Regions from separate parts of the Streptomyces sp. NPDC004435 genome, predicted to be linked through region 1. Evidence: riboswitches for the same ligand, from Rfam matches in the RefSeq annotation. Region 1 holds a riboswitch; the other holds the start of a gene.

Region 1 (4,449 bases):
GCCAAGTTCTGCGAATCTTCCGATCTCGATCTGCGAAGGTTGCGAAGCTTGGCAACGGCGGATTCGCGCGTACGCTGAGGGCCGGTCGAGCGAACGGCGGAGGAGTACGGGTGGCCAAGACGTACGCGGGGGCGCGCCTGCGCCGGCTGCGCGAGGAACGGCGGATGAGCCAGGCCGAGCTGGCCCGGGTCCTCGGGATCTCGCCGAGCTACCTGAACCAGATGGAACACGACTCACGCCCTCTGACCGTGCCGGTGCTGCTGCGCCTGACCGAGGCGTTCGGCGTCGATCCCGGGTTCTTCTCCGAGCGCGACACCAGCCGGCTCGTGGCCGACCTGCGCGAGGCCCTGGCCGGTGAGGTCGCCTCCGCCCGGGTCTCGGCCTCGGACCTGGCCGAGCTGGCGCAGCGGATGCCGGCCGTCGCCTCCGTCCTCGTCGACCTCGGCCGCCGGAGCCAGCAGCTCGCCGAGCGGCTCGCCGACGCGGCCGACGGCCGGGACGACTCGGGTGCCGCCGCGCCGCGCTCCCCGCACGAGGAGATCCGGGAGTTCTTCTACCGGCGGCAGAACTACCTCCACGACAGCGACCTCGCCGCCGAGAAGCTGGCCCGCGAGATCGGCATCCGCCCCGGGGACGTGCTCCAGAACCTCGCCCGGCGGCTCGACGAGCGGCACCGGATCCGGCTCGCCGCCGACTCCGACCGGCTGCATCACTACGACGCGGCGAGCCGGGTGCTGCACCTCTCCGGGCGGCTGCGGCCGGGCCAGCAGGCCTTCCGGATGGCCACCCAGCTCGCCCTGCTGGAGTACGACGACGAGCTGGACCGGCTCGCCACCGAGGACTTCGAGCCCGGCTCCCCCGCCCATCGCCTCGCCCGCATCGGCATCGCCAACTACTTCGCCGCCGCCCTGATCCTCCCCTACGGCGCCTTCCACACGGCCGCCGAGGAGGTCCGCTACGACATCGAGCGGCTCACCGACCGTTTCGGGCTCGGCTACGAGACGGTCTGCCACCGTCTGAGCACCCTGCAGCGCCCCCGGCTGCGCGGGGTGCCCTTCTCCTTCGTCCGCGTCGACCGGGCCGGCAACATGTCGAAGCGCCAGTCCGCCACCGGTTTCCACTTCTCCCGCGCCGGCGGCACCTGCCCCCTGTGGAACGTGTACGAGGCATTCGCCGCGCCCGGCCGCATCCACGTCCAGATCGCGGCGATGCCCGACGGGCAGCGGTACCTGTGGACCGCCCGGGCCGTCACCCGGCACCGCGGCGGCTGGGGCGAACCGGGCAAGACCTTCGCGATCGGCCTGGGCTGCGAACTCCGCCACGCCCACCGGCTCGTGTACTCCGACGGCCTCGACCTCGACAACACCTCGGCCGCCACCCCGATCGGCATGGGCTGCCGGCTCTGCGAACGCCTCGACTGTCCCCAGCGCGCCGTCCCGCCCCTCGGCCGGACGCTGGCCGTCGACGAGAGCAGCAGCACCTTCGTCCCGTACCCGGTGGCCCGCGACCAGAGGTAGGCGTCAGGTCCGGGGCAGCCGCCGCGCCTCCGCCTCGGTGACGGGCTCCCCCACCCGTACGCCGTGCAGCACGTGGGCGAGGACCTCCGCGCCCCGGACGACGCGAGGTCCCGGCCGGTTGAAGTAGGCGGGCCCGTCCAGGACCCACACCTCGCCCGAGCGGACGGCGGGAAGGTCCGCCCAGCCGGGCAGCGCCGTGAGCAGGTCGAGCTCGGTCAGGGTCCGTTCGGGAGGGAACCCGCACGGCAGCAGCAGAAGGACGTCCGGGCGGGCCGCCCGGACCGCTTCCCACGTCATCGGCGCGGTGTGCTCCCCGGGGGCGGCGAGCAGCGCCTCGCCGCCCGCGCGGGCGATCTGCTCCGGCACCCAGTGCCCGGCGGGCCAGAGCGGGTCGAGCCACTCGACGGCCACGACCCGCGGGCGCGGCCGGGCCGCCGTGGCCGACCGGACCTCGTCGAGCCGGCCGCGCCACTCCGCCCGCCGGCGCTCGGCCGCCTCGCGGACGCCCAGGAGCTCGCCCACCGTGACGAGACAGTCGAGGACGTCGTCCAGGGTGCGGGGCTCCAGGCTCAGGACGCGGGGGCCGGCGTCCAGGAGTCGCGCCGCGCGGGAGACCGGCTCGTAGGACACGGCGCAGACCCGGCAGAGGTCCTGGGTGAGCAGGACGTCCGGAGCGAGCGCGGCGAGGGCTTCCGTGTCCAGGGTGTAGAGCGAGGACCCGCGGTGCTCCGCGCCGCCCACCGCGGCCGAGATCTCCCGGCTGCTGAGCGAGTTCGCGTCGAATTCGGCCCGCGTGACGACGGGTACGGAGGCGACCTCGGCGGGCGGCCAGTCGCATTCGTGGGTGCGTCCGACCAGGTGGGAGGCGAGTCCGAGGTCGGCCACGATGTCCGTGGCCGCCGGCAGCAGGGAGACGATGCGCATGCGCCGACTGTAGGCGCGCGGGTGACGGCCCTGGACTTACTAGGACGTCCAACTATATCTTCGGGGCACAAGGTCCGCGGTGCAGGGAAGCCGGTGTGAGTCCGGCACGGTCCCGCCACTGTGACCGGGGAGTGTGCTGCCATCCACACGCCACTGACCGATCGGTCGGGAAGGCGGGCGGCACGCGGAGATCCGGGAGTCAGGATACCGGCCGCGGACGTTCCGTGTTGTCCACGAGGATGGAGCAGACACGCATGGCACCGGTTGGTACCCACGACCCTGGTGATCCGGCGGAGCGGACGGCGTCTCCCGCGTCCACCTAGCTCTGCGACGGTCCCGCGCCGTCGCTGTCCCGAGGCATGCCCTTCGCTCCGCGCCCCACCCGGCGCGTGCGGCGGTGTGCCGCGCCATCCCCGGATCCCACCTGACGAGAGCAGGCATCCATGGTCCGTGAACTCACCCATTTCATCGGCGGAAAGCACGTCACCGGCACGTCGGGCCTGTACGCCGACGTGTACGACCCGAACACCGGCGCCGTCCAGGCCCGCGTCCCGCTGGCCGGGCGCGCCGACACCGAGCACGCCCTCTCCGACGCCGTCGAGGCCCAGCGCGAGTGGGGCGAGTGGAACCCCCAGAAGCGCGCCCGGGTTCTCCTGCGCTTCCTCCAGCTCGTCGAGGGCGAGCGGGAGAACCTCGCCCGGCTGCTCTCCGCCGAGCACGGCAAGACCGTGGCGGACGCCCATGGCGACCTCCAACGCGGCCTGGAGGTGGTGGAGTTCGCGGCCGGCATCCCCCACCTGCTCAAGGGGGAGTTCACCGACAACGCGGGCACCGGGATCGACGTGCACTCGCTGCGCGTCCCGCTGGGCGTCGTCGCGGGCATCACGCCCTTCAACTTCCCGGCCATGATTCCGCTGTGGCAGGCGGCCCCCGCACTGGCCTGCGGGAACGCCTTCATCCTCAAGCCGTCCGAGCGCGACCCCTCCGTACCGCTCCGCCTCGCCGAACTCTTCCTGGAGGCAGGGCTTCCGGCGGGCGTGCTGAACGTGGTGAACGGCGGCAAGGAGGCCGTCGACACCCTCCTCGAGGACCCGCGCGTGCAGGCCCTCGGCTTCGTCGGCTCCACTCCCATCGCGGCGCACATCTACGCCACCGCGGCCGCCCACGGCAAGCGCGCCCAGTGCTTCGGCGGCGCCAAGAACCACATGATCGTCATGCCCGACGCCGACCTCGACCAGGCCGTCGACGCCCTCGTCGGGGCCGGCTACGGCTCGGCCGGCGAGCGCTGCATGGCCATCTCCGTGGCCGTGCCTGTCGGCGAGGAGACCGCGGACCGCCTCGTCGCCGCGCTGAAGGAGCGCATCGCCGGCCTCAGGATCGGCAGGTCGGACGACCCCGAGGCCGACTTCGGTCCCCTGGTCAGCCGGGACGCGCTCGACCGGGTGCGCCGGTACGTCGACATCGGCGTCGGCGAGGGAGCCGAACTGGTCGTCGACGGACGCGGGTTCGCCCTCGCCGGGCACGAGGACGGCTTCTTCGCCGGCGCCTCCCTCTTCGACCGCGTCACCCCGCGGATGCGGGTCTACCAGGAGGAGATCTTCGGCCCGGTCCTCTCCGTCGTCCGGGCCGCCGACTTCGACGAGGCGCTGCGGCTGCCCAGCGAGCACCCGTACGGCAACGGCGTGGCGATCTTCACCCGGGACGGGGACACCGCCCGCGAGTTCACCCGCCGGGTCAACACCGGCATGGTCGGCGTGAACGTGCCGATCCCCGTGCCGGTGGCCTACCACACGTTCGGTGGCTGGAAGCGTTCCGGCTTCGGCGACCTGAACCAGCACGGACCGGACTCGATCCGCTTCTACACCCGCACCAAGACCGTCACCTCGCGCTGGCCCTCGGGGGTCAAGGAGGGTGCGAGCTTCACGATCCCGACGATGGGGTGAGCGCGATGAGCACCATGACCGAGGACCAGCTGGCGCTGGCCGAGGTGACCCTCGACTTCGCGCAG
Region 2 (4,449 bases), on a different contig from region 1:
GCGAAACCCGCGCGCACCAACTCCACGACCGGGGTGGGGGCCGTCATGCGAGGAACCTTTCCAGTACGAGGGTGAGGGCGACGAGCCCCGCGAGGAGGCCGGCCGTCGCCGCGAGGAACGGGCGGGAGACCGGGGCCTCGGGCAGCAGCACCCGCAGCGTCCCGTCGTAACCGCGCCCGGCGAGACCGGTCTGGAGCCGCTGCGCCCGGTCGAAGGCCCGCACGAACGAGGTCGCGCCGAGCCCGGCCAGCGACCGCCACACGGCCGCCCGGGTCGTTGCCCCGAGCCGCGCCGCCTGCGCCTGACGCACCTTGGCCTGGGCGTCGAGCAGCAGGAAGACGATCCGGTACATCACCAGGGCCACGTCCACCACCGGCGCCGGCACCCCGGCCCCGACCAGGCGCGGCAGCACGTCCGACACCGGTGTGGTGAACGCGAACAGCAGCACGCCCAGCGAGGCCGACGCCGTCCGCAGCAGCAGCTCTCCGGCGTGCACGGGCCCGTCCGGAGCCCAGGCCACGGCGCCCCCGGGCCCGCCCACCGCGAACAGCAGCGGAACGGCTCCGGTGACGCAGAAGCCCAGGGGGATCCGGAAGGCCCGCCACAGCTGCCGGCCCGGCACACCGGCCGGGCCGAGCAGGACGGCGAGGGTGGCCGCCGCGATCAGGGGCGCCCCCGGCCACGGCGGCAGACACACCGCGCAGAGCGTCAGACCGAAGCCGAGCGCGGCCTTCTCCGCCGGATGACGGCGGCGCCAGCGACTGCTGTGCGCCGCCGCGTCGATCGGCAGCATCCGCGGCTACGCGTCCGCGCCCGGGGCGCCGCTCTCCTCACGGGCCGCGGCCCGCTCCTCGCCCTGCCGGCGACCGCGCCGCACGCCGAAGTAGTAGGCGAGGACACCGGCGCCGAGGGCCGCCTGGAGGGCGAACAGCGCCGACTCGATCTCGCCGGACGGCGGCTCGTAGAGCGGGCTGAACCACGGCTCGTAGTCCGGCTTGATCTCGGTGATCGCCGTCTCGGCCTCCGCGTCCGCGCCGGCGAACGGCTCCTCCTTGTGGTCGCCGAGCCCGAGCACCAGGGGCAGGACCGCCAGCGCCGCCACGAGCGCCAGCAGCAGGGTGTTGATCTTCGCGTTCCGGCTCATCACGCCGCCGCCTCCTCGCGTCGCTTCGACTCCGTCCGGGTGAGCACGCCGAGACGCAGCAGGTCACCCTTGCTGGACTGCATGAGCAGCCGCACCACCAGCACGGTCAGCAGGCCCTCGCTCACGGCGAGCGGGATCTGCGTCACCGCGAAGATGGAGCCGAACTTCGCCAGCGACCCCGCGATGCCGGTGCCCGGGTCGGGGAAAGCGACGGCCAGCTGGACGCTGGTCACGCAGTAGGTGGACAGGTCGGCGACGAACGCGCCGAAGAAGACGCTCACCATCAGCGGCGCCCCGGACCGCTTCAGCAGCACATAGGCGCCGTACCCCGCCCAGGGGCCGACGATCGCCATCGAGAAGACGTTCGCCCCCAGCGTGGTCAGCCCGCCGTGGGCGAGCAGCAGCGCCTGGAAGAGGAGCGTGATGGTGCCGAGGACCGCCATGATCGGCGGCCGGAACAATATCGCGCCCAGTCCCGTACCCGTAGGGTGGGAGCAACTGCCCGTCACCGACGGCAGCTTGAGCGCGGACAGGACGAACGTGAAGGCGCCGGCGGCGCCGAGCAGCAGGGTGGACTCGGGGTTGGCGCGCACCTCGCGGGTGAGCGCGCGGACGCCGTGGACGACGAACGGGGCCGATGCGACGCCCCAGGCGGCCGCATGGACGGGGGGCAGATACCCCTCGGCGATATGCATGATCGGGAGACCCTCTCCAGCACCTCGTGGATGGACAACGCGCCCTGGCCGGTCTCCTGGCTGACGGTCATGACGCCCGACTCCGCCTTCCCATCCCGCGACGGTCTCCCGCGGCGGAACAGTGGCTTCCCCGAGGGGATGGAGCCGGACCTCCCGATCACAGTGGCGAGGGCCGCACCGGTACTGCACCGGTTTCCCGAACACCAAGGCGGTGCGACATTAGTGTGTTGACCTGCCTCATCACAATGCGGGGTCGGTCACTCGCGCTCGGACATCTCCCAAGGCCCGGCGCCGTGCGGGACCCGTTGTCAGACCCCCGCACTAGCGTGGACGTGTCCTAGTGCGTTGCTGCTGCTCGGACGAGGGCGCCCCGGCGGCGTGGAACCCGGCCGGGGCGCCCCGCTTACCTGCGGGCGTCAGACCTTGCGGTAGGCGTACGCCTCCGAGGCCGCCGCCGCGACCGCGTCCAGGTCCCCGCCGGCGCTCGCCGTCACCAGCGCGGCCACCGCGCCCTCCACGAAGGGCGCGTCCACCAGCCGGGTGCCCTCCGGAAGCTCGTCGCCCTCCGCGAGGAGCGCCTTCACCGTCAGTACGGCACTGCCCAGGTCCACCAGGACGGCCACCCCGGCGCCCGCGTCGACGGCCTTCGCGGCCTCGGCGATCAGGTCGGCGCTGGTGCCGAGCCCTCCGCCGGGCCCGCCGCCCGCCGCCGCGACCGGCGCCAGGTCGCCGCCGCCGGCGAGCCCCCGGGCCAGGTCGGCGACCGCCTCCGCGACGGCGCCGCTGTGCGAGACCAGCACGATCCCGACCCTGCCCCCGCTCACCGCCCCGCCCCCTCTCCTGTTCCGGCCGCCTCCGCCGTCTCCGCCAGCGCGGCGAAGAGCAGCGCCGAGGAGGTCGCCCCCGGATCCTGGTGGCCGACCGACCGCTCCCCGAGATAGCTGGCCCGGCCCTTGCGGGCGCGCAGCGGGACGGTCGCGAGCGCGCCCTCGTCGGCCGCGGCGCGCGCCGCGGCGAAGGACTCGGGCAGCGCCGCCACGGCGGGGGTCAGCGCGTCCAGCATCGTCTTGTCGCCCGGTACGGCTCCGCCGAGCTGCCCGACGGCGGCGACCCCGGCCGCGAGCGCGTCCGCGAGCTCGGCCCGCGTGACCTCCCCGCCCTCGCCGAGCGCCTTGCCGGCCCGGCGCAACAGCGTCCCGTAGAGCGGCCCCGAGGCCCCGCCCACCGTGGAGATCAGCTGCCGCCCGGCGGTCACGAGGACCGCGCCCGGTGTCGCGGGCGGCTCCTTCGCCAGCGTGTCGGCGACGGCGGCGAACCCGCGCCGCAGATTGGCGCCGTGGTCCGCGTCGCCGATCGCCGCGTCCAGCTCGGTCAGGCGCCCGGCCTCCCGCTCCACCGCCGCCGCCACGGCCGCCATCCAGCGCACCGCGAACGCGGCGCCGTACGTCTCCGTCATCGTCCCCTCACCGGCCCCATCGCAGCGCGGCCGTCGACACCGGCGCGTCCCACAGCCGCAGCAGCTCCTCGTCCGCCGCGCACACCGTCACCGAGCACCCCGCCATGTCGAGCGAGGTCACGTAGTTCCCGACCAGCGTCCGCGCCACCGGCACCCGGCGCGCGTCGAGGACCCGCCGCACCTCGGCGTTGAACCCGTACAGCTCCAGCAGTGGCGTCGCCCCCATGCCGTTCACCAGCAGCAGCACCGGATCCGACGGCCGCAGGTCGTCGAGGACCGCGTCGACGGCGACCTCGGCGATCTCCCGCGCGGTCATCATCCCGCGCCGCTCCCGCCCCGGCTCGCCGTGGATGCCGACGCCCAACTCCAGCTCCCCGGGCGGAAGGTCGAAGGTCGGGCTGCCCTTGGCGGGCGTGGTGCAGGCGCTCAGCGCGACCCCGAACGACCGCGACCGCGCGACCACCCGCCGGGCCAGCGCCTCCACCCGCTCCAGCGGGGCGCCCTCGTCGGCCGCCGCCCCGGCCAGCTTCTCCACGAAGAGGGTGGCCCCGGTCCCGCGCCGCCCCGCCGTGTACAGGCTGTCGGTCACGGCCACGTCGTCGTCGACGAGCACCCGGGCGACCTGGATGCCCTCGTCCTCGGCGAGTTCGGCGGCCATCTCGAAGTTCAGCACGTCACCCGTGTAGTTCTTCACCACGAACAGCACCCCCGCCCCGCTGTCCACCGCCGCCGCGGCCCGCACCATCTGGTCCGGCACCGGCGAGGTGAACACCTCCCCGGGACACGCCCCGTCGAGCATCCCCGGCCCCACGAACCCCGAGTGCAGCGGCTCGTGCCCCGACCCGCCCCCCGACACCAGCGCGACCTTCCCGGCCACCGGCGCGTCCCTCCGCACCACGACCCGCCGCTCCACGTCCACGGTCAGCTCGGGATGCGCCGCGGCCAGTCCGCGCAGGGCGTCGGCGACGACGGTCTCGGGCACGTTGATCAGCATCCTCATGGATACCTCCTGGTGAGGCTGGCAGGCAGGTGGCTGAGCAGGTTATTTGCAGGTCAGAGTGGGCGAGACCGGTTGTTGATCTCGGTGCCTGATTGACCATCAGGGGCGCGTCGGGCTGGGCGCACTTTGCACCTGTGCATGATGGCGCAATTAT

What was found. A riboswitch is a leader RNA that binds a small molecule or an ion and turns the genes downstream of it on or off. The one in region 1 is predicted to bind cobalamin.
Region 2: another riboswitch for cobalamin. It lies ahead of ACFYT9_RS35960 (energy-coupling factor ABC transporter permease); the one in region 1 lies ahead of ACFYT9_RS18895 (CoA-acylating methylmalonate-semialdehyde dehydrogenase).

The regions. Positions count from the first base shown of each region.
Region 1 covers NZ_JBIAMB010000009.1:265,023-269,471, reverse strand. The annotation lists gene ACFYT9_RS18905 (short-chain fatty acyl-CoA regulator family protein) at 111-1,517, shown strand; gene ACFYT9_RS18900 (cobalamin-binding protein) at 1,521-2,441, opposite strand; cobalamin riboswitch at 2,488-2,672, shown strand; gene ACFYT9_RS18895 (CoA-acylating methylmalonate-semialdehyde dehydrogenase) at 2,885-4,384, shown strand; gene ACFYT9_RS18890 (acyl-CoA dehydrogenase family protein) at 4,390-4,449, shown strand, end outside.
Region 2 covers NZ_JBIAMB010000029.1:35,958-40,406, forward strand. The annotation lists gene ACFYT9_RS35945 (ATP-binding cassette domain-containing protein) at 1-47, opposite strand, end outside; gene cbiQ (cobalt ECF transporter T component CbiQ) at 44-793, opposite strand; gene ACFYT9_RS35955 (energy-coupling factor ABC transporter substrate-binding protein) at 800-1,144, opposite strand; gene ACFYT9_RS35960 (energy-coupling factor ABC transporter permease) at 1,144-1,839, opposite strand; cobalamin riboswitch at 1,868-2,062, opposite strand; gene ACFYT9_RS35965 (PTS-dependent dihydroxyacetone kinase phosphotransferase subunit DhaM) at 2,256-2,663, opposite strand; gene dhaL (dihydroxyacetone kinase subunit DhaL) at 2,660-3,295, opposite strand; gene dhaK (dihydroxyacetone kinase subunit DhaK) at 3,303-4,295, opposite strand.